DNA from 4 places in the Paenibacillus jepli genome. Region 1 is predicted to be linked to each of the others. Evidence: riboswitches for the same ligand, from Rfam matches in the RefSeq annotation. Region 1 holds a riboswitch; each other region holds the start of a gene.
What was found. Region 1 has a riboswitch for cyclic di-AMP ahead of ytvI (sporulation integral membrane protein YtvI). Riboswitches for the same ligand answer to the same signal wherever they lie in the genome.
Positions count from the first base shown of each region.

Region 2: another riboswitch for cyclic di-AMP. It lies ahead of ABC336_RS05750 (C40 family peptidase); the one in region 1 lies ahead of ytvI (sporulation integral membrane protein YtvI).
Region 3: another riboswitch for cyclic di-AMP. It lies ahead of ABC336_RS11115 (adenine nucleotide alpha hydrolase family protein); the one in region 1 lies ahead of ytvI (sporulation integral membrane protein YtvI).
Region 4: another riboswitch for cyclic di-AMP. It lies ahead of ABC336_RS14785 (resuscitation-promoting factor); the one in region 1 lies ahead of ytvI (sporulation integral membrane protein YtvI).

Region 1 is NZ_JBDFMD010000001.1:130,069-136,020, reverse strand. It holds gene ABC336_RS00670 (HAMP domain-containing sensor histidine kinase) at 1-6, shown strand, start outside; gene ABC336_RS00665 (SDR family NAD(P)-dependent oxidoreductase) at 20-874, opposite strand; gene ABC336_RS00660 (hypothetical protein) at 1,119-1,406, shown strand; gene ABC336_RS00655 (hypothetical protein) at 1,820-2,320, shown strand; gene ABC336_RS00650 (DinB family protein) at 2,321-2,812, shown strand; gene ytvI (sporulation integral membrane protein YtvI) at 3,135-4,193, opposite strand; cyclic di-AMP (ydaO/yuaA leader) riboswitch at 4,314-4,471, opposite strand; gene ABC336_RS00640 (YxcD family protein) at 4,715-4,999, opposite strand; gene ABC336_RS00635 (hypothetical protein) at 5,002-5,439, opposite strand; gene ABC336_RS00630 (DUF309 domain-containing protein) at 5,572-5,952, shown strand, end outside.
Region 2 is NZ_JBDFMD010000001.1:1,241,599-1,247,550, forward strand. It holds gene ABC336_RS05730 (ATP-binding protein) at 1-204, opposite strand, end outside; gene ABC336_RS05735 (anti-sigma factor domain-containing protein) at 409-1,695, opposite strand; gene sigI (RNA polymerase sigma factor SigI) at 1,692-2,498, opposite strand; gene ABC336_RS05745 (hypothetical protein) at 2,599-3,024, opposite strand; gene ABC336_RS05750 (C40 family peptidase) at 3,306-3,755, opposite strand; cyclic di-AMP (ydaO/yuaA leader) riboswitch at 3,759-3,898, opposite strand; gene ABC336_RS05755 (hypothetical protein) at 4,046-4,555, opposite strand; gene leuB (3-isopropylmalate dehydrogenase) at 4,926-5,952, opposite strand, start outside.
Region 3 is NZ_JBDFMD010000001.1:2,531,270-2,537,221, reverse strand. It holds gene ABC336_RS11120 (helix-turn-helix domain-containing protein) at 1-1,603, shown strand, start outside; gene ABC336_RS11115 (adenine nucleotide alpha hydrolase family protein) at 1,682-2,113, opposite strand; cyclic di-AMP (ydaO/yuaA leader) riboswitch at 2,248-2,396, opposite strand; gene ABC336_RS11110 (helix-turn-helix domain-containing protein) at 2,580-4,436, opposite strand; gene ABC336_RS11105 (alpha/beta fold hydrolase) at 4,599-5,321, shown strand; gene ABC336_RS11100 (M20 metallopeptidase family protein) at 5,318-5,952, shown strand, end outside.
Region 4 is NZ_JBDFMD010000001.1:3,355,914-3,361,865, reverse strand. It holds gene ABC336_RS14800 (AbrB/MazE/SpoVT family DNA-binding domain-containing protein) at 366-620, opposite strand; gene ABC336_RS14795 (HD domain-containing protein) at 899-2,191, shown strand; gene ABC336_RS14790 (TatD family hydrolase) at 2,230-2,997, shown strand; cyclic di-AMP (ydaO/yuaA leader) riboswitch at 3,179-3,378, shown strand; gene ABC336_RS14785 (resuscitation-promoting factor) at 3,644-4,795, shown strand; gene rnmV (ribonuclease M5) at 4,965-5,525, shown strand; gene rsmA (16S rRNA (adenine(1518)-N(6)/adenine(1519)-N(6))-dimethyltransferase RsmA) at 5,530-5,952, shown strand, end outside.

The DNA.
Region 1 (5,952 bases):
TCATAGCAGCCATCGTTTTCTATTGGGACGAAGCCTCCAGATAAGCAGCCATCCACTGCATGCTTTTTTCATGCAATTCATTCTGCTTGTCCACATCCATGGTGACAGCTACGGTGCGAGCGACTTGCATGACTTTGAAAAATTGACCGGTTGTTGTGCCGACTTCTTCGGAGGTTGCCAGGTAGATAGAGGTGTGTGCGCCTTGCTGCGGGGACTGCATAAACAGCTTCAACAGCGGTCTAGCGAAGGCAGGTACGGATCGGACGGATTGCGGTGTATAGATCACGCCGGGATGAAGGGCATTGACGGTCACGCCGCTGCTGGACAACTCTCTCGCCAGACGATAAGTCATCATCAGAACCGCTGTTTTGGCAAGCTTATACGCGTGCATGCTGCGGTAGGAGGAAGCGGCGGGATGGGCTGCATCCTCCGGATCAAACTGCTTGGCTTGCATGATGGATGCGACATGGATGATTCTGCCTGCTTCGGCTTTCTTCAGCAGCGGCAGCAAGAGCCGCGTCAACAAAAAGGGGGCCAAGTAATTCACGGCAAAGGTCTGTTCGAAGCCCTCGTCATTGGTCTGATAGCGATTGAATACGCCTCCTGCATTGTTAATGAGCACATCCAGGCTGCCGTAACTTTCTTTTACTTGCTTCGCCAAGCGAACAATATCTTTAGCGGAGGACAAGTCCGCTATCAGCAGATCTACCTTTGTGCTGCCTGTTTGTTGCATGATGGCTTGCCTGGCTGCGGCTCCGCGCTGCGCATCGCGGCAGACCATAATGACGTGATGCCCTTGGCTTGCGAGCCCCTCCGCTGTGGCATAGCCTATCCCCGAGTTGGCACCTGTAATTAAGCTTGTTTTTGCAGACATTGATTTTATTCCTTTCATCATGATATGATCCAGCTCTCCAGCAGTATTTTATGTAGAATCCGCTATGTTCTCAGTATATTATCATAGTACAAGAATCACATGGTACGGTCAAAATCATTCTTGGTTGGAACTACCTCGAGAAATGGGGAGACGGAATTAGGAGGCTGTTGGTATCCAATAGTTTCCTTGGATGGTATGATAATAAAAATACGCGGGGGTTTAGATGTTTAATCAGGAGGAGTCGATGAAGAAGATACTTAAAGGCGTAATATTAGCATTGGGGCTTGCCTTAATACTGCTTGTCTTAACATGTCCGAATGACGATGATTATGTTGTCTGGTTGGAAAGAGAACACCAAATTAAATGTGTGAATGGCGAGTGTACTAAAGGAGAAGAGACGATGGATTGGCGTTCAAGAGCGACACGAAATGCGGGAGTATACCAGCGGATCATTGAAAATTACCGGGGACCTTCTGGTGAGAGAGTTGAAATCCGGGCAATGGGGTTATTAGGTCGATACTATGCATATTAGCATTTTGTCCGCATTTTGTTCCTCGATCACCTTATCCATCCTATTTTCACTGATTAATCATGAGCATGAGTTCCAGCAGTATTCGTTTCTGTATCAAGTTATGGCCGGTTTTATGGTGTTGTTCGCTATATTTTTACTTGTAGGTATACCGGTATCTCTAGTTATTGAGAAGGTCCTACAGAGGGATGTCCCGTCGCCATCAAAAATCCTTGGAAAATCAGGATTAAAGTTAATCCTTTATATCGTTGCTTCAACTGTTATCGGTTGCGTACCACTTATGTATCATGGAAACTTCGACATCTCATTTCTTCTATCCTTTGTTGCAGCCGGGTTCACATACTACTTGTTCGAGCGCTTGTTTGCAAAGGTTATGCAAATTCATAGATTAAGAAACTAAATATAGAGGAGAGTGAATGAAAATCAACAAGAAAAAAGCAACCTTTCTATCGATCATAATCATTTTGCTAGCTGCATTTATATACAGCTATTATTCTTATAGTAAGCTTAAATTGTCCAATCAATATGAAGACGTATTTTCTGGAAATTTGCTAGCTGTTGTCGGCTATAATGAAGCATTTGATATGGCAGACATAACGCCCTTCGAATGGGATAAAATGATCGTGTTTTCTCCTTATACATCAAGAGATGAAATGGAAAAAACGGTGGGACGTGAATGGACGACCTACTCCTATATTGGTTATTATCTATTTCAAAAGACCTCTCTGGGGGACTATCCCTTAAGTGACGATTCGGTTAATAAAATTATTTTTATGCACGGAGATGAAATCATACTTGATGTAACCTTCAATCGAAATCAAGTGGATGTCACCCAAATTAGTCAGATCATCCATCGAGAAGAAGCAGCGTTTTCAATTGAAGAGATGGTATTAAAACAAAATCCTTCGAGGGAGTAGATGACATTGCCGAAATCCTCAGATGAAATGGTTGAAGAATACAAGTCGTTTATTCATTTCGTCGAAGATCTTAGATCGATTAGTGAAGCGAACTGGAATAGACCCCTTGCTGAAGGCAAGTGGACTTTGAAAGATGTGATCAGTCACATCATGTTATGGGATCAATACTTTTACGACGAAGGTATTAAAAAGATTAAGCTCGCAGAGCCGGTTACTGTAAAGCATCTGGACTTTAATGAATTCAATGCGAATGCTGTCCAATACGCAAAGACTCAAACAAAGAACGAAATATTAGACCAATGTATCCATAACCGGAAACAGATTATAGACGCTATATCCGGTCTCGCTGAGGAAGAGTACACCAAAGCATATAAAGACGGTGAGAAGAAGAAGTTCTCGATTAGAGGATTTCTACGAGGGTTTATCCCGCATGATAGACACCATAAAAAGCAAATTGAAACGTTTATCAAGACAATATCAGCTACTCAATAAAAAATCAGCGCGGGGAGGATTCAGCGTGGCATATGATTTCAACCAGCACTTAAAGATGTTATGTCTCAACCTCTATATGAATTCAGTGCAGTTACTTTGGGCTTTGGTAAACGTATCAGGATACCGGCCAACTTGAACTGTTCATCTGCCGATCACCATTTGATGCGCAAGCGTGAATTGATCGAGCGACGTGATTTTCACTTTTCCGTGAATCAAGCCACTGATCACCAAGCGTCTGTGCGGAAGGAAGGCCGCTAAAAAATGAGCGAAGCGCTGAAAGCGGCCATGGAATAATGGTTGGGTATGATGCCCCTCGCGTGAATCACAATTTATTCCTGAAATTAATCAGTCCAGCTTCTTTCAGCGAGGTAAACGCAATTACGAGAAGCGGACCTACGAGCAGACCGACAACGCCCAGGAGACTGGCCCCGAGATACATCGAGATCAAGGCGGCAAGCGGAGACATTCCAATATGCTGTCCCATTACCTTGGGCTCCACGGTCCTGCGAATCAGCAGAAGAATGCCACCGAGAATGAGCAGGCGCACTCCCATGGATGGATCGCCCGTCAATAGTTTATAGATGCCCCATGGCGCCAATATGACGATGGAACCGATCAGCGGAATAAAATCAATGATCCAGATAATGATGGACATGGTCAAAGCCAGCTCAGGCACGATGATCAGCAAGCCTATCAATGAAACGGCAAAGATCGGGATGCTGACGATAAACTGGGCTTTCAAAAAACCGAATGTGGCTCTGGAAAACCGGTTAGCAATAAACAGGACGCGGGTCTTGGTCTGCTCGGACATCATCGATAACAGGCCTTCTTTCAATCGAGGGAGGTCGAGCATAAACAGGAACAAGGTAATCAAGAAAACCAGGAAAGACAGCAGGAATCCGGGAGTCCCGGAAATAAACCCGGTCACGAAAGAGATCAGATCGATCTGACTTACACTGCTCCTGATGTCATTGAAATACCGATTGGCCTCTTGGTTCAAGGCTGCGATCAATTCCTGAGGATAATTAGCGGTATACTCCTCCAGTGAACTTAACCAGTTGCTTGAAATTAAGTTTAACTGCTGAATATAGTTCGGCAAATTATCAAAAAACCGGATGCCAAAATTAATAATCACGGTTATCACCGTATACATCGAGAGCAGCAAGATCAAAACGAACAGAAAGAAAACGATCAGAGTGGAAAAGAAATGGCTTATTTTCATATATTTTTGACACCAGCCGACAAGTGGCGACAGCATCATGGAAACCAGCAGAGCAATGATGATCGGTTGCGACACCGGCCATATAAAATAAATAAAGCCCAACAGAAGCAGGATCAGAACCAGACGGCCTAGATTTTTCCGAGTTAGCAACTTTACCATGGACGTCTCTCGCTTTCTCATTTTGAAATCATCTGCGTACCATAGGCAACAAAAAAAACCACGGAGCAGAGAATATCTGCTGCCGGGGTTTTGACATGTCAAATAACATGCATGGGGCTGCATTTCTCTCTCAAACACCTACGAGGTTAGCTGTCGGGTTCGGGCCTGAGAGTGCCCGTCTGCTTCTTCAGACATCGTGCAGATTCACCCCATTGAAACCAAATTGGTCTCATGTGGTCCCCCCGTTTTCCAAAACGGAAATTCGGCATCTCTATGCGGTTATTAGTTTCTATCAAGGAATACTACGCCTATTCCTGATAAAAGTAAAGTTAAAGCAGGAATGGATTCAAAGCTAGGCTGATCAAATGAGTCCAGTCCATCGCAGCAATTAGAAATGGGGTGAGCAGGCGACGCAAGGCAAGCAAAAGCCTGACCTTGATGTCTAGCAAGGACAGGCTCTTTGCGAGAGCAGGCGCCGATTACCTGGATCACTGCCTGCATTAAACGAAATAACAATCCGACTAGTGATCCGCAATCTCCGCATAGATCTCGTCATCGAGATCCAGCTTAATGGCGGAGCGGAACACTCTGCGGTCGTAGTGGTTGTACATGTATTGCTCGATAGCTTCGAGCAGATTGGACTCGATCAGGTACTGACTTCGTCCCTCGACCCAAGCCTCGGCGGTGAAGCCGGTATCTTCATCCCAGGCCAGTTGCACTTCCACTGCGGTCGGTTCGACGCGGCGGCGGTCGGCGAGATGGTAGCAGACGGCGTTGATGACTTCATCCATCGACAGGCGAGTCATGGTTAGTAAGGTCTCCGCTGGTCATCGACTCTTCTGCGGTTGTTGCGGAAGTAGTGGATGATGCCGCGTACGGCAACGATCAGCAGGAAGATGGCAAATACGTTAACGAGCAGTCCCAGCATCTCGCCGAAGAAGCCCATGCCGCCGAACATCCCACCGAACAGCATGCCGGCCAGACCGCCGATCATGAGGCCTTTCATCAGGCTGCCGCCGCTGAAAAATCCTGGCTTGGCCGCTGCGCCTGTTCCTGTTGTATTCGAGGTGTTGCGCGTGTTGGCTGCGGCTCCGGAGTCACTGCGGGTCTCGGTTTGCTTGGGTGTCTTGGTCACGCTCTGCTTCGGAGACTTGAATCCGCCGCCGCGTTTCGCATCGGCAATGTCGGCTGCGCCAAACGCCAGGAACAGCGTAAACGCGATCATAACTAACAAACTTCTTTTCATGTACTGGTTCTCCTCCTGATCTAATTTAGCAAGGACGTTGCCTTCTTCATCAATTACGTCTAAGATAGATGAAAGTTTCACTTTTTTTTGGATCTTTTTTTGGGATGTTCCCAAGCTCGAAAGGAGCGCATCATGAAGCCGTCCAGCCCCGAGATCTACCCGGATAATTATATACAGTACCTGATCGAATTTCACGTCACCCGAGACTACTTTGAATGCCATGAGCTGCTCGAAGAATACTGGAAAGAACAGCCCGGCGACCACCCGCTCTACAACACCTGGGTCGGCCTGATCCAGATCGCGGTCAGCCAGTATCACCTGCGACGCACCAATCGGCGCGGCGCCAGGCTCATGCTGGAGCAGGCGCTGGATCGCCTGACGCCCAACAAGCTGGACCAGCTGGGACTCGATGGCCCGGCCTTGATGGAGCTGCTGAAGCAGCGGCTGCGCCAGATCAAGGATCTGAATCAGGCGGTGCCCTACACGGATTACGAGCTGCCGTTCCAAGATCCA
Region 2 (5,952 bases), 1.1 Mb from region 1:
ACTCCGCTTGTACACTGTAGAGACATCACCAGCCGACTTGTCCTCCATGATCTGCTGGGTCGCCTGCTCGTGAACCGCAGCGATCTCCTCAGGAGTTAGACTCTGCAGGTAGCGTCCCAGCTCCTGCTTACGTTGAGATGACACGTCTCTGGCGCGGACATAATCGGAGAGGATTAGGTAATACTTCTTCTGAATAAAGGGCATTCCCGCTCCGCTGTGACTGCAAACAGCATACCTGACCTGTGGGTTATGCTTGGATCGTCTCGTCAGCATTCTCTCATCACATCCGATAAGTTGGATTATTTAAATGTACAATAATCATAGTTATAATTTGTAATCGGTGTCAATCAGAGATTGTGTCGAAACCTCCGCCGCATTTCGACATGAGCAAGACAGCCCGATAGCGATTCATGCCGCTTTGGGCGGCCCTTTGTGATTAGAGCGCTCGGGCTGATCCCGCCCCTCTCGTTCTTGTCCCTCAGTATTGCTTGGGTTACGGGGCTTTCCCGGTTTTTTTTCATGGTTTCCCGGCTTCTTTTGTTTCTCCTGGGTCTTGTGTCCCGGCTCCCTATTATTCTTGCCCGGATTTTCTTTGGAACCGCCTTGTTTCCGATTGCCCTGCTCGGCTCGCTCGTCTTCTTGAGGCTGCTTCTTCTGAGGAGAGGGCGGCGGCTGCTTCTGGGGAGACGGCGGCTTCCCGCCCCCTGTCTCCGGTCGTTCGACTGATTCAGGCTCAACAGGGTGAACAGGCGGCTGTTCGGAGTCAGCCCGATGCGGCGTGTGATCCGGCATCCATCCCCGGCCCTCGCCTGGTATGGATGCTCCCTCCGGCAGCTCTCCCCCGCCTCCGCCGCGGGACTGCTCCGAAGGGCCGTCGTTCGAAGATGCCGGCTCTTCCCCTTCATGAGCCAGCTCCTGCCCTAGCATCCGCTCCAGCGCTTCTCTGGATCCCGCTGCATCCAACTGACCGATAATGGATTCCAAGCCGCCGTGTCTTGCCATCGCTTGATGAATTGAGAGCTGTCGCAGCTCATTCATCCGGATCGGTTCATTCGCATACTTGGACAACAGATAGATAGCCATCTTGCCCGGGGTCATCCCGTGCTCGGCCGCTTCGTCCCGCAGCTCCGCCGGGGCACTCAGTACGGTCACAGTCAGGTCCAGCGCAGACTCTAATACCAGACTCACCTGATCGGCTAGTCTGGCTTCTAGCAAAGCGTCCGGACGGGAACCGGTCATGACGCTGGTAACGATGACATCTGCCGCTTCGCTGGTCAAGTAGTGGCCATCCTTGGCACGCTCGACGATCTCGCCCAGCACCTCTTGCATCCCGATGTTCTCAAATTTCAGGTCTCGGATCATAGTCGCTCCATCGGCATTCCACGAACGCAGCTCCAGCACACGATCATCTCGGTCGACTCCGAGCTCCAGAGAAGGGTTGAAGTCGATCGCCAAATAAACAGCCACCTCGGGGTAGGAGCGCAGCATGTTTGGAAGCGCAAGCAGCAGTAGTATCACAGCAGCGGCTGCAATTAAGGTGACCGTCATGCGAGCAGCACTGCGAGGCTTAGCGGGAAGGACAACTTCTTCGCCAATGACGGCATGATGGGTTTTGCGTATTTTGCGGAACTGTCCGTCAGAGGTCAAGACGATCCAATACCTTATGCCGGCGTCTACGATGATTCCGCTTTTCATGCTTCACTTCCCCCCTTCTTCTGCTGCGCGGCTCCGGTCAGATAAGCGTGCAAGTGCGGATAAGCACCGGCATGGATTAATACAAGAGCGATCAAAAATTTCCGATTGCGTTCCAGTGTTTTGCGAGTCACTCCGGCAAACGGCAAGATATCTTTAATGGGCAGCTGTTTTTTTTGATGCAGCAGCTCCAGCAACTCAGCATTACCGGCAATTCCCGCAGCGATCCGCTGCATCGTCTGCCTGGAATCGGCATGTTTGGGGGAGCTCTTCACCAACTCGGCAAAAGATATTCCAAACCGCTGCAATTGGGCGTTGAATTCCTCAATCTCCTGCCGTCGGTCCTCTGCCTGAAGATGTGCCGCATAATGGCGCATCGACTGTTGTTTTTCGATCCGGTTCAGCCTGCCTTCCTCGCCGGTTCCTTCGAGTGCACTGTACGGCACACTCGGGGCATGCCGCCGCTCCTTGCGAAGATGATCGATCAGCCGCCGCCGGATGACAGTCTCCGCAAAGCCGATGAATGATTTTCCCGCCGTCGGCTCGTACTGTCGGATCGCCTCATGAAAACCGCTTAGCGCAATACTGTATTCGTCATCATGTGCGGGATCGATATACCTTTTGCAGAACCGACTGGTCGCTTTGATGATAAAGGGCTCATAGGCAGCGATAAAAGGACTGAGAAGCTCCTCCTCCCCGCAGGCAATGCGCGCGACGATGGTTTCCGGCGATTCTCGGCCCTGATGGCCTGAACCGTCCCCCTTCCGGGACTTCCCTAGCCACCTTTTGAACAATACAAGTACCAACCGCTCCACCTCACATTGATAGCTTTCGACTTGTTGTAATTTGTTGAGGGGGTGTACACAAAAAGAAACGCCTCCGGGCACGCGGAGGCGAGATTCGGAATTAACAATAACCCTCAGACGTTCGTCTATGCTGCAATTTGTTGCGTCGTTTATTCAGCACGCCCAGACGCCTCTTGAGTTGAGCTTCCCACTCATGATCCTGCAGCTGCTTGGCGAAGCTAAGCAGGTCCAGCGCCATATCGATCTGACTGTGCACCACTTCCATAGGGTCCTCATGCTCATGATTGACACAGTTTTCGGCGAGTGCTGCGCTCTCTTGCTCCACATAATCGTGGAAGTCGACCTCGGAAGCACCGTCTCCATGAGCGTATTCAGCCAGTATTTCATATTCGCTTTCGATCAGGTAGTGGATCTCTACCCGATGACAGACCGGACAAAACATAATCGGTACATTGTGGATGTGTGTCCGGTAATGCTTCAACGTTCCTTTTGTCCCTAACATGCTGGCGCCACAACAAAAGCTCATTTCGACCCCTCCTTTGGCTCGCCTGCCCGGAACTTTGCTTCCGAAGCAAATCGTTTAGCCTCGTCGTTTTGTCACATTTTACCCGTCTTATTCTCCGACTAATCACGGATTCGATGTCCGGATTGATAGTTCTGCCTGATATAGTATATTCTCCTCTCGCCTGACAATCCCTGCTTATCGGCTTGTCCAATATCTAACTGTCGATATGTTTGTAGGGTCAAACAAAAACAAGCCCGCAATGGGCTTGTTTGTTCGAGCTTGTGGCTCTATGTAATATCGCGTTAGATAAACGTTTTGGCAGATGCGACGCGACGTGCGGTTACATAACGCTTGTCATAGTAAGAGCTGGACAGTTTGCTGACGATAACGCCTTTGCTGCTGGACGAATGTGCAAACTCGCCATTGCCGAGATAAATGCCTGCGTGAGAAATGCCTTTACCGCTTGTGTTGAAGAACACCAAGTCGCCAGGCTGCAGATCTGAACGATTCACTTTAGTGCCCTTTTGCGCTTGTGCGCTGGATGTTCTTGGGAGACTGACATTGTACTGGTTGAAGATATGAAGAACAAAACCCGAGCAATCAAAACCTTTTGTTGTGGTGCCGCCATATTTGTAAGGCGTGCCTACAACCTTGTTGACCTTTGCGCGTAGATCCTTTTCGCTTGCGACTACGGAACCTGCAAATGAGGCAAACATTACTGCTGCGAGCATTAGTGCGATAAATCGTTTCAAGACTTTTTCTCCCTTCGTGCCTACGAGGTTAGCTGAGGGTTCGGTTGAGAGTTTCCCTATAATTCCTTGCTTACGGAATTAATTCACCCGGGGTTGGATCCCCCGTTTCTCAGGCAAAACTGAGAATTCGGCATCGGTAGTATTAATTTTCCTATGCTACAGGGATTCGCCCTTTAAAGCCAAAATCCTACCTCTTTAAACATTAGAAAAACTTCATAAAGCGAAGAATGGCGAAAAAGCCTGTAAGCACAAGGCTTCAGGCTGCTGTTAATTTTAATTATGAGAGAACATTAAGGAATGTACTGTTGTACAATTTTAATGATTTTTCCATCAATTACAGTTAAATGGTAGGGGAAATCTCTCATATCCCATTCCTCTTGGTCTTGGATAATCTCGATAAATTTGTCGATACCGATCGACTCATTCCACATGATCTCAGCTTCTTCAATAACACCGGTACGATTGTAGATCTGCATAAGCACTTCCGCGTCAGCCGCAACCTCCAACTCGACCAGTCCGTCATCATCGTTAATTATATAATAGCCGTCAGGCGCTTCTGTCATCTCCGGATCCTGCTCATACAAACGGAATTGCTCATCAGCTTCAGCACCTTCGAACCATTGTATGTAGTCCGCAACAATCGTAATCTTGCCATCTTGCTTTGTAATCGACTCAATGTAGGCGGTATGCGTATCGGGAGAAGCGGGCACAGGCTGATACGCACCGTCCTTGGCGCTCGCCGCGCCAAACTGGATCAGAACAATCATAACGACAAGTGCGCTCAACAGAGGTTTTTTCATTGCATTCTCTCCCTTTTATAGCATATTCCCGTCCACCTTACATTTTCCTTACCCTGTCCGGAGGAAGCTGAACCAGCTCTTTGTTAGATTTTTGTTTTCTATACTAATAAGACGGATGAGAAGGGCGAATGGTTGCATCATAAATTGATTTCGATAAAAAAAATTAAAAAAATGAGAAAAATAATGTCTTGCCCCGTCTCCGCGTCCCACTTTTGGCGATACCGCAATCAACTGCCGGCCGCGACAGGCCCTCGGGATCGGAAGCTTGCCAGTTGTATACGTTGCTGTCAAAGACAAAAAAAGCCCCACAAATGCGGGGCGTCAACCATGCCGAAAATAAACTTTATAACGAGGTTGCTTGCTAGCGGTATTACGCTTTGAGCGCGGCTACGATCAGGTCGCCCATCTTGGTCGTGCCGATCGCCTGGCTCTTGTCGACAGCAATGTCGCCCGTGCGGTGGCCGTTGTTCAGCACTTCTGCAACAGCGTCCTCGATCGCCTGCGCGGCGGCATCGTAGCCGAAGGTCAGACGGTACATCAGCGCCACCGACAGGATCGTCGCGATCGGGTTGGAGATGCCTTGACCGGCGATGTCCGGCGCCGAGCCGTGCACCGGCTCGTACAGGCCGAAGCTGCCTTCGCCCAGGGAAGCAGAGGAGAGCATGCCGATCGAACCGGTCAGCATCGCTGCTTCGTCGCTCAGGATATCGCCAAACATGTTCTCTGTGACGATGACATCGAAGCTTGCCGGACGACGCAGCAGCTGCATCGCGCAGTTGTCGACGAGTACATGCTCCAGCTCTACGTCCGGGTATTCCGGCGCGATCCGGTTGACGACTTCGCGCCACAGACGCGATGTCTCGAGTACGTTAGCCTTGTCTACCGATGCCAGACGCTTGCTGCGCTTCTGGGCGATCTCGAACGCCTGGCGGACAATCCGCTCCACTTCGGTCACGTTGTAGACGCAAGTATCGACCGCTTCCTGGCCATGCTCGCCCTCGCGGCGGAATTTCTCGCCGAAATAGATGCCGCCTGTGAGCTCACGGACGACGATCAGGTCTGTACCTTCGAGCACTTCCGGCTTCAGCGTGGACGCTTCCTTCAAGCAGTCGAAGACGGTCGCCGGACGGATATTGGAGAACAGGCCAAGCTCCTTGCGGATGCCCAGCAGCCCAGTCTCGGGACGCAGCTCCTTGCTGTTGTTGTCCCATTTCGGACCGCCTACGGCGCCCAGCAGGACAGCGTCTGCGCGTTTGCAGATGTCCAGCGTCTCTTGCGGCAGCGGCGTGCCCTTCTCATCGATGGCGATGCCCCCGAACAGCCCGTGCTCAAATTCGAAGCTGAGTCCGAACAGCTCCTCGGTTTTCTTCATCACCTTGATCGCTTCCGCGACAACC
Region 3 (5,952 bases), 2.4 Mb from region 1:
TGATCACCCGGTGCTCGCCTCGGATATCAGCTTTGAGGAGGCCGACGGTCAGCTGCAGGTCGAGCATAATAAGGATCTGTATACGCTGACGTACTACAAGTCATCCTTTAACGATTGGGTCTACCTGTCACTCGTCTCTATCGAAGAGCTGACGAAGGAGTCGCGGCAGATCGGTTGGCTGACCTTGATCATCTGCATCGGGCTGATCGGAGCCTCGATGTTCTTCGTCTGGCTGGTGACACGCAATCTGTATTCGCCGCTGAACCGGCTCGTCCAGACGATCGGCGGGCTTCCCTTTGACCGGGGCGGCGAGCCCAAGAGCGAGGTGCAAGTCATCGAGGAGCACATAAAGCAGCTCTTCCGCTCCAACTCCCGGCTCGAGCATGAAGTGCGCAATCATGCCCAGCAGATCAGCTCGCTGTTCCTTTACCGCTGGCTCAGCAGTACGCTGCGGCCTCAGGAGATCGAGGAGAAGCTGGATTACTTCGGATTCGCGGAGCAGGCCGGCCGCTGGAGTACGATGACGGTGCTGGCGATCCAGGTGGATACACTGGACAATACACGGTACGCCGCCAAGGATATCGAGCTGCTGCTGTTTGCTATTATGAATATCGCCGAAGAGGTCATCTCCAAGGAGAACAGGCTGCCCGCCGTCATTATCGACCGGTCGCTCGTGCTGCTGGTCGGTTTTGAAGCGGCGGACCTGCCGCAGGCGGAGGAAGCGGCGGATGGGCTGGCTGGTCGGGTGAAGGAGCTGGTGGCGCAGTATCTGCAGCTGTCCGTCAGCATCGGCATGGGTCTGCCATTCCAGGATATCCGTCTGGCGTCGCGAGCGTACAGCGAAGCGCTGGAGGCGCTGAAGCACCGGATCCGCCTTGGCAAAGGCGTCATCATCCCGTACAGCAGCGTGAACTCGGGCAAGCCGTCGCTGGTCTACGAATATCCCGACCGCACGGAGCATGAGCTGATGGATGCGATTCGAACCGCCAATGAGGCGGAGGCCTTGCAGCAATTGGGCATCTGGATGGAAGAGGCGAAGCAGGGCATCCGGCATCCGGAGGAATACCAGATCTCATTGGTCCGGCTGCTCAACCGTCTGCTCATCGTGGGACAGGAGGCAGGCGTCAGCTTCAGTCAGACAGGCGTGCACAAGGCGTCGGTATATGAAGAGGTGCTGTCGCTTCATGTCAGCGAGGAGATCGAGGACTGGTTCCGGGAGGGGATGATCACGCCGCTGGTCAAGATCTTCGCCGAGCGAAGCGATTCCCAGGACCGCAAGCTGTCCGAGAAGATTATTGATCTGATCAAGCATCATTATGATGCGGAATTTACATTGGAGGATTGCGCCGCCAGGCTGCACTACAATGCCAGCTATCTGAGCAGCGTCTTCAAGAAGGAGACCGGCTCCACCTTCAGCGAGTATCTGGCGCTCTATCGGCTGCAGATGGCCAAGCAATGGCTGACGGAGACGGAGATGACAGTGAAGGAGATTGCCGACCGGCTCAGATACAACAACTCGCATAATTTCATCCGCTCCTTCCGGAAGCAGGAAGGAATGACGCCGGGGCAATACAGGAGCAGCTTCTCGCTGCGGAATAAATAGGAGGCGAGTTGGGAGAAGAGACGGGTGCTGTACAGGGGTGCCATGCGGCAGTGCCCGTCTCTTGCTGCGGGATAACGTTTATACGCCTACACTGGCAGGCGTCAATACGTCATTGCGCTCGACGGAGACGACATGCAGATCGATATCCTCGATCTTCTTGAGCAGCTCATTGACGATGGAGCCTTGCGTAATCTCCTGCCAGCGCGTTTGGCCGCACTGTCCCAGGATCAGCTGGGTGATGCCGTGCTCTTTGGCCGTCTTGGCGATCAGTTCGGTGATTTTCAGATGTTCCGGCTGTTTGACGATCAGCGTTGCGCCCTGCTCCGAGCATTTGGCTTGCCAGGAGGCGATCCGGGGCTGCAGGTCGACCTGGGATTTGCCCGCCGGCGTGACGGCCAGCACATAAAGCGGCGATTCGAGCACCTCTGCCAGCTGGCTTCCGCGGTCGATCAGCCGTTCTCCGTTAGGTCCGCAAGAGATGCATACCATCAGTTTTTCTTCGTTAGTCATTGTCTTCTAGCTCCTTTGTGTAATGTCTGACATGGGATGACGAATCTATAATTACCTGCGCTCCTGGTTTCATCATAAAGAACCCTGGGAGCAGAGAAGTCTGCTCCCAGGGCTCGTTTAAATACGAGTGGGAGTTGCTCTCTCTCAATACGCTTACGAGGTTAGCTGTCGGATTCGGGTTTGAGAGTACCCGTCCTGGAAAGGATTCACCCCTGACAACCGCTTTGGCGGCTATCGATGGTTCCCCCGTTCCCTGCATGCAGGGATTCAGCGTCTTTTCTATGCAATTGGGAATGGAATTAATCTTACTCTTGGCATCTTACTCCTGTTTTCGTGCGTTGTAAAACCCATTTTCGGTGATTTTAAGTCAAAATTCGTTCATTCCGGCCGATGTAAGCGCATTAATCGGTTCAAGCCGTATGCTGACGGGCCAAAATCTTCGTCAAGCTCTTATCTATACCATTCCCTAATTATGTTCCTTGTAATCGTCAAGTTCCCGATTAAAATCGAAGCCCCTGCCAAAGGCTTCTGTTAAATGAACCGCCAATTGCACTTGCAAATAATCCTCGAAACGATTGAAATCCAACCCCAGCATTTCTTCGATTCTGCCGATGCGCTGATAGAGGGTGTTAATATGCACATGGAGTTCAACTGCGCTCTGTTGGGCCGATTGGTTCGTCATCACATAGATGCGCAGTGTCCGCAGCAGCTCCTCGCTATGGCGGTGGGTGCGAAGGGGCATAAGCAGCTGTTCCGTGAATCGCGCCACCTCTTCGGGGTGTCGATTGAGGAATAGGCGGTTGACTCCGATCCGCTCATACCGCATGACCTTGCTGTGGCCGCTCTTCTCCATATAGGCTAACGCTTGGAGTGCCTCTTCATGGCTCCTCGCCACATGCGCCGCGCCGGTTCCGGCAGTCCCCAGACCCGCCTTCAAGCGGATGCCATTGAACCCCTCGTACGGGGCGATCAAAGATGCTAATGTGCGCTCGCAAGCATCGCCTTGGGACTCGTCTTCGAGATTTGCCGTCAGGATGATCTTGTCATGAAAGCCGAACAGCAGGCCGCTTTGCCCGAGCGGCGAGCGTCTTATCCGGGATGCGATGCGATGGATGGCGACGTTCAATGACTGCAAATCGCCGTAAGCAGATACTTCTACGGCAATTACCCTCAGCGGCTTTTCCCAATGCAGTCCCAATGCTCTGCCTTGGGCCAGCAAGGGCGCGCTTTCTTTCTGATACAGCAATTGATTGAAATAATCGTAGGTTTTCTTGTAGAAGATCTCCGCCACGCTCATCCGCTTCACCAATTCCAGTGCCAATACGGCATCCGACTGCTCCAGCGCAATGCGTTCAAGACGCTCGGGCGCAGTCGCGGTCTGAAGAACAAGACAGCCCAGCAGTGTCCCGTGGCCGAGGATTGGATGCAGGTATAACGACTTTTCGCCTTGAGCGTTGTCCCACACCTTCGCTTCGAGGGGCGTCGTACGCCGGCCAAAGAGCCAGGTAATCTCCTCTACGCCGATAAGAAGGGGAGCGTGCGTGTCGGGGTAGTGCTTCAGCTCAAGCATATCGACAAACGACAGACGCGGCTCGACCAGCTGTTGCAGTTCGTTCAGGATCGGCGCGAGGCCTCTATCCTGCAGCGACAGACGCGTCAGCCTCTCGTGGATCTCATTGCGCTTGGCCAGGTACGTATTTTGCGCTTTCAACTGCTCGCTTAGCGCGGTCACCTCCTGGAGGCGCAGCTTGACTTCCTCATGCAGCCTGGCGTTGCGGATCGCAACGCCGGCCTGGGCGGCGAAGGTCTGCAGCAGCTTCATGTGACGGCTCGTTACGGTTCCTTCTTTGTGCAACTGGTACACCGTCATCACCCCGAGGCGAGTCCCTTCCACGGAGACGGGGACGCTGATCATGGCTTTGACCAAGCGGCTGTCCAGAGCGGCGTGGAGATGGGCGTAATTCTCCGGAGTCATATTGGTCATCGAGGAATAGATGTCAGCGTGCGAATGAAAGATTCGCGGCTGTCCGTCCTGATAGACTTTACCGGTTATCCCTTCCCCTTCTTTGGGAGCGAATTGCGCGATTGAAGCCGTCATGCCTACGCTGCCTTTGCTGCAAAGGCAGTCCAACTGATCATCATACAATTGAAACAAGCCGCAATCGGCCAATGGCAGCACGGCGAGTGCGTAAGAAGTGATGCGGCGGAGCACTTCACCCAGCTCCAGGGAAGAAGTTGCCGCGTGGATACAGGCAGTTAAGTTCTCCATCTCCGTTTCTGCGGCATCCTTTACATTGGAAGTCAATCCATCGTCATAATCCACAGCTTCCGCCCCCCAAACAAGTGTATAGACATACAATTAATCTTGTTGAAAGTTGTGTTTTTCTACATTGTACAATTCTGGCTACATTATATACTAAGTAAAGAAACATATCTATTTCATTGATATGGCAGGTTAATTCACATTGGAGAAGGAGTGATCGAGATGTCAACGTATGTTCTCGTCCATGGCTCTTGGCATGGCGCCTGGTGCTGGGAAAAAATCGTGCCTCAGCTGGAACAAGCGGGCCACAGGGTGCTCGCCGTAGAGCTGCCGGGAAACGGTACAGACGATACCCCGGTTTCAGAAGTAACGTTGGAGAGCGGTGTGAACAAAACGCTGGAACTGTTGGACAAGGCAGATGAACCTGTCGTTCTGGTCGGCCATAGTATGGGCGGGGTGACGATATCGCAAGTCGCGGAAGAGCGTCCGGACAAGGTGCAGGCCCTGGTATACGTAACCGCATTTATGCTCGCAGACGGCCAGTCGCTGCTGAATATTCCGACCGATGAGGAAGGGCTGCTGGCCCCGAATATGATACCGTCTGAGGATGGCTCCTACGTCACGGTACCACGACCGTTGCTGACGGAGATCTTCTATGCATGCTGCGATCCGGCCGACGCGGAGCGGGCAATCGCACGCTTCGGAGTGCAGTCGCTGGGACCGCTGCCGACGCCGCTGAAGCTGACAGAGGGCCGATACGGCCGTATTCCGCGCTACTACGTTGCATGCCGAAGAGACAGAGCCATCACGCACCGGTCGCAGCAAGAAATGATCGAAGCCCTGCCGTGCAAGGAAGTATACACGCTGGATGTCGACCATTCTCCCTTTTACTCGGCACCTGATCAGCTGACCGGGATTTTGACTGAGATCGGCGGCAAGGGATGACGCTGCCGTTGCCTTCGTTGGTTGCGGAACTGATTGATTTGTATCCGGAGCTGGTTACGCTGCGCCGCCATTTCCATATGCATCCGGAGCTGTCATTTGAAGAGGTCGAAACCCCTCGCTTTATTGCGTCCTACCATCGCAAGCTTGGTCTTGATGTGAGAACCGGTGTCGGGGGCCGTGGGGTAGTTGCTGTACTTGAGGGCGCCGAGCCGGGCAGGACGATTGCGTTCCGGGCGGATTTTGACGGCTTGCCTATCGAGGACGCCAAGACAGTAGCCTACCGATCGACTGTGAAGGGCGTCATGCATGCTTGTGGTCACGATCTGCATACCGCCGCGCTGCTGGGGACCGCAAAGGTACTAAGCCGCCATAGGGACAAGCTTCATGGCACGGTGGTCTTCATCCATCAGTTCGCTGAAGAAGTCATCCCCGGAGGGGCGCTTCCTATGATCAAGGACGGATGTCTGGAGGGGGTCGATTTCATCTACGCTGCGCATGTCGGATCGCAGTATCCTGCTGGTACGGTAGCTGTAGGAGAAGGCTATCGGACAGCCGCCGGAGATACGTTTGCGATCGACATCATGGGCAAAGGCGGACACGGCGCCATGCCCCAGCTTACAGTTGATCCGCT
Region 4 (5,952 bases), 3.2 Mb from region 1:
CGACAGCCGTTTCACCTTGAATTCTAAGAATTTATATGTTGCACATATATATCAGCTTAGAATTCTCCGGAATGAAACGCGCTGCGCCGCCAAGGACGGCGACAGCCGTTTCACCTTGCAGAAAGCGTTTAACGTTCGCCTTTGTTCATGAATGTCACCCTCGTTAGGGTTAGACATTCCAGACATTCATGAACAACAGCGACTGGAGGTTTGACCTTGCTCGGGTGCCCCAAGACTACGATTATTACCGCCTTCATCCCCACAAAAAAAGACCTCCCTGGTCGGTTCGCCCAGGGAGGCATCAAGGAGTATGAAAAAGGTTAGAATTACCAAGTTGATTATGGATTCATTATAACCGATTTTGCCTATTTTGTCACAGGTTCAGGCAATTCAGAGATACATTCGTTGCAGACAATTTTCCCTTTGAAATAAGTGACATTCTCGGCATTGCCGCAGAAGATGCAAGCCGGCTCATATTTCTTGAGCATGATGCGCTCGCCGTCTACATAGATCTCAAGGGCGTCTTTCTCGCCAATGCCCAGTGTACGGCGAAGCTCGATTGGAATAACGACGCGGCCCAGTTCGTCAACTTTACGTACAATTCCTGTTGATTTCATCATAATCTATTGTTGCCCCTCTCAAAGTTGAATTCGTCACTATTCGACAAAATACTACGTTTTCTGTAATCTATAATACCAACCATTACCAAAATAGTCAACCTAAATTTTTCTGCAAAAAAACTAACTTTGGCTTAATGGTAAGGGGAGTGGGTCCCTGTAAAGCATACTACAAGCTGCTGGCCTTGGAAATGAAAACTCGACATCATTCGACAAAGTGCCGACATTCTGTGTCGAAATATTGAACAATAATCGACAAAAATATCGAAGAGGTGATCGTCATGTCACGGATACTGGCTGAAGAAAAAGTATTTAAAGACCCGGTGCATAAATATATTTATGTGCAGGACAAGCTCATATGGGATCTTATTAATACCAAGGAATTCCAACGCCTTCGCCGTATCAGACAACTTGGTACTTCATACCTTACCTTCCATGGCGCCGAGCACAGCCGATTCTCACATTCCTTAGGCGTGTATGAGATTACTCGTAAAATCATCTCGCAGTTTGAGCGCAGCCACTATCCCGATTGGCCTCAGGAAGAAAAGCTTGTCTCCCTTTGTGCAGCTCTGCTTCACGATCTGGGGCACGGGCCGTTCTCCCACTCGATCGAGCAGGTATTTGATACAGATCACGAAGCATGGACATGCCGTTTTTTGCTCGAAGATACAGAGGTTAACCGCGTACTTCGCACGATTTCGCACGATTTTCCCGAACAAGTCGCCTCCGTCATCTGCAAAACATACGCCAAGCCGATTGTCGTCAGCCTTGTCTCCAGTCAGATGGATGCCGACAGGATGGACTATCTGCTGAGGGATGCCTACTTCACCGGTGTCAATTATGGCACATTCGATCTGGACCGGATTTTGCGCGTACTGCGGCCCTACAAGGGACGTATCGTAATCAAGGAGAGCGGCATGCATGCGGTGGAAGATTACTTAATGTCCCGATACCAGATGTACTGGCAGGTTTACTTCCATCCGGTTACACGCAGTTCAGAGATTATCCTTAGACAGATTTTTCGAAGAGCAAAGGAACTTTATGTGGGTAGGTACCCATTCCGAACAATGATGAGGCCATTCGAAAGCCTCCTGCAAGGCACCCTGGAGATCGAGGATTATTTTCGATTGGACGAAGCCATGGTACAGACGATCTTTATGGAGTGGGTCTCGGAGGAGGATGCGATCTTGTCCGATCTGTGCCATCGGTTCCTGCACCGTCGCTTATACAAGTATATAACCGTGACCGAGCCCGATGAAGCTCGCTGGTCGATGATCCGCAGGGAACTGGAGAGGGCGGGACTGCATCCGGACTACCATCTGGAGATTGATTTTCCGTATGATCTTTCTTATGATGTATACCGTCCAGGTACAGGTGATGGTGAAGAAAAACCGCCGATCCTGATGCTGAGTGGGGACGACCAATTAGCTGAAATATCGGGAAAATCCGACATCGTCACCTCGATTACCGGACTGCATCACGGCAAGTATCATCTCTATTTTCCGGAAGAGCTGCTGCGTGAAAAAGCGCACCTCTTGTCAGATGAAACGAGAGTCTTATTCGGCCTAGATTAAAAAACTGTAATAATAGAAGAAAGGGGTCGAAATTCGTCATGATTATCGACACACACACGCATCTGGATGCAAAAGCTTTCGAGGCTGACCGTGAAGAAACGATAAGTCGAGCAAGGGAGGCGGGGATCGACCGGATGATCAATATCGGTTTCAACCGTGAGACGATTCCCACCACTCTGAAGCTTGCCGAAACCTATGATTTTATCTATGCTGCAGTGGGCTGGCATCCGGTCGACAGCATCCACATGAAGCCGGAGGATCTCGATTGGATTGCTTCGCTTATGCGTCATGAGAAGGTGGTGGCGATCGGCGAGATCGGACTGGATTATCACTGGGACACCTCTCCCAAAGATGTCCAAAAAAGGGTGTTCCGGGAGCAGCTGCAATTGGCCAGGAAGGTCGGCAAACCAGTGGTTATCCATAATCGTGACGCACACGAGGATATCGTCAATATTCTTAGAGAAGAGAATGCGAAGGAAATCGGCGGGGTTATGCATTGCTTTTCCGGAAGCTGGGAAACGGCTCGCCAATGTCTGGATATGAACTTCTATATTTCACTCGGCGGTCCCGTTACTTTTAAGAATGCCAGGGTTCCTAAAGAGGTGTTGAAGAACGTTCCGCTGGACCGGCTTTTGATCGAGACAGATTGCCCTTATCTGGCTCCTCATCCATTTCGAGGAAAGCGGAATGAACCCTCCTATGTGCGACTGGTAGCTGAGGCTGCAGCGGAAATGAAAGGAAAAACATTGGAAGAAATTTCAAAAATTACGACCGAGAACGCTGAGAATTGTTTTCGATTAGGCTGAAAAAGGCCAAAATCGCTAGGATTTCGAACGAATCGTATGAAAAAAGTCTCTTTCAACCGAAAAATCCCGGGATAAGACGGTGATTTTCCTAAAAATTCGTTAAAATCGTCTTTTAAGCGATCTTTACAATGAGGGTACAAAGAAGGTATGATTCTTCTCAGAGCTTGAGTAATGTATCCAATTTCCAGTTTCGCTTAATCTTCGATTTGAAGAACGGGGGAACCAAAATCGTCAGTCTGCTATCCCACTTGCGACTGCCCGGTTTTCTTCCTTGGGGTGAATTCGTGAAGGGCTGAATCGTCGAAACCGGCACCTTCCGATAGGGCGACTCTCATGTCCGAACCCGTCAGCTAACCTCGTCAGCGTCCAAAGAGAGATCAAACTCGTGTAAACCCCATTCTGTATGAATCTCTATTCATCCGGAAGCCACGAAACAGATCCTCTGTCGAAAGGCTTCCTTTTCGCATCTTGGAAGATTAGAGTCGTCTAAGATTTGAATATTGCGTAAAGCCTCGACATAGGGTGTTTTATGGAGGTGGGGTATACGAGGACACTGGAAGTGCGTGCTTGCACGCTATTCTAAGATAGTCACGCCAAGTATCATGCGTAAGTTCACAGGCGGCGGCTATGAAGGAGGACCGAGGAAGTGGGCATGTTCCAAATCAAGGATACCCATGGTAAACGATCATCCAGCATGTCTTTCGCATTGCGATGGAAGCATGAAAACCTGCGTTTGATTCTTCTGAGTGCGATCATTTCAATCGCTATGACTTTCATGTTGTTGGTGTTGCTGTACGGTACGGCAGAGAAGAGCGTATCGGTAGTGGTCAATGGACAGGAGCAGATCGTATCGACCAAGCAGTGGTCATTGGACCGTCTGCTGGCGGAGCAGTCGATCGAGATCGGACCGCACGACGTTTTGTCGTTGCCGACGAATGCCTCGATCAAGGATGGAGACCAGGTCGTGATCGACCATGCGAGAGCGGTCACCGTTCAAGCGGACGGGAAGTCCAATACGTATTTCACCACGGAGAAAACCGTCAAAGACGCGATGGAAGCTTTTAATATTCCCATCCGCGAACAAGATAGAGTACATCCCGCACTGTCTACGCCGATCGATTCGGACGTGACGGTATCGGTCGTACGGGTCGACACGGAAGTGGAGACTACCCAGCATAAAATGCCGTTTAAGGTCGTCCAGAAAGAAGATCCTGAGCTGGCAGAAGGCAAACAGAAGGTCATCCAGGCCGGACAGGACGGACTGCTCGTCAAGCAGTTTGAGAAAGTGTATGAAGACGGTCAACTGGTGTCTGAGAAGATGATCCTGAAATCGATGGAGACGTCTGCTGTCGAGCAGGTCGTCGCCGTAGGAACCAAAAAGCCGGAACCGAAGGTGAGCGTCCTCTCGTCGCCTGCCTCGGAATCGGCACAATCGGTCAGCACGAAGGACTATTCGTTCCAGGCCCAAAAGACGTTGAAGAATGTCACATTGACTGCTTATACCGCTCATGTGGCATCGACTGGAAAAAGTAAGGGTCACCCGCAATACGGCATCACCGCTTCGGGCTCGAAGGTCCAGGAAGGGCGCACCATCGCTGTGGATCCCAAAGTCATCCCGATCGGCTGGTGGGTATATATCGAGGGCATCGGCTTAAGACGCGCGGAAGATACCGGCGGCGCGATCAAGGGCAACAAGATCGATGTTTATTACGAGAGCGAATCCTATGCCAAGAAGTTTGGCCGCAAGAAGGGGTATACCGTTCACGTGATCGGTCCCAACAAGCCCAAGGCTAGCTAGCACCGTGCATTTGCTTTAATCATATCGCTTTTTACATGCAAATATGCCATCATAAGAAGAGGTGACCCCTCTTCTTTTTGCATGTTTGTCCAAAGGAAGGGGCAGTCTATAACCTCTTCTTCAGAAGGACATGGTCTAATCCAAAATCAGATGCAGATGGAGATAAAATATGATAAGGGAAATTATCGTCGTCGAAGGCAAGGACGACACTGTAGCCATCAAGCGGGCGGTAGAGGCCGAGACGATCGAGACCGGCGGTTCGGCGATCGGCGAGGCCGTGTTGAAGCGGGTGGCACTCGCGATGGAGCGTCGGGGCGTCATTATCTTTACGGATCCGGATCATGCCGGGGAGCGCATCCGCAAAATCGTAGCTGCACGCGTGCCCGGATGCAAGCATGCTTTCCTCCCCCAGGAGGATGCGCTGTACAAAGGGGATATCGGCGTGGAGAACGCCAAACCGGAGGCCATCCGGCGAGCTCTCAGCCAGGTGCGCACCGAGGTGACGGACGGAGTGCCCGAGATTACTTGGGATGATCTGATCGCTGCCGGACTTATCGTACATCCCGAGGCGGCTTCCCGCAGACTGATCATGGGCAATCTGCTCGGTATCGGATATGCCAACGGCAAGCAGTTCTTCAAGCGTTGCAGCACGTTTATGATCTCCAAAGCGGAGTTTATCCAAGCGTATGCGCAGCTAGAGAGCATGCAGCCGAGTCAAAGAGAGGACTGATCGGATGGACAAGCAGCAGGAGATCCTGACAGGGATCGGTACACCCAGAAGAACGCAGGAGATTATTAAGCGGTACGGGTTTTCATTCAAAAAAAGTCTCGGTCAGAATTTCCTGATCGATCCCAATATTTTGCGAAAGATCGTCGAGAGCGCCGGGCTGGACGAGACGAAAGGCGCACTGGAGATCGGACCCGGCATCGGTGCGTTGACCCAGGAACTGGCGGCAGTTGCAGGGAAGGTGACGGCAGTCGAGATCGACAGGCGGCTGATCCCGATTCTGCGGGATATCCTGGCTGATACCCCCCAAGTAGAGGTGATCCAGGGCGATGTCCTGGAGCTGGATCTGCGCAAGCTCTTAGAGCAGCAGTTTGAGGGCTGCGGGGGCGTCAGCGTCGTTGCCAACCTGCCTTACTACGTAACCACCCCC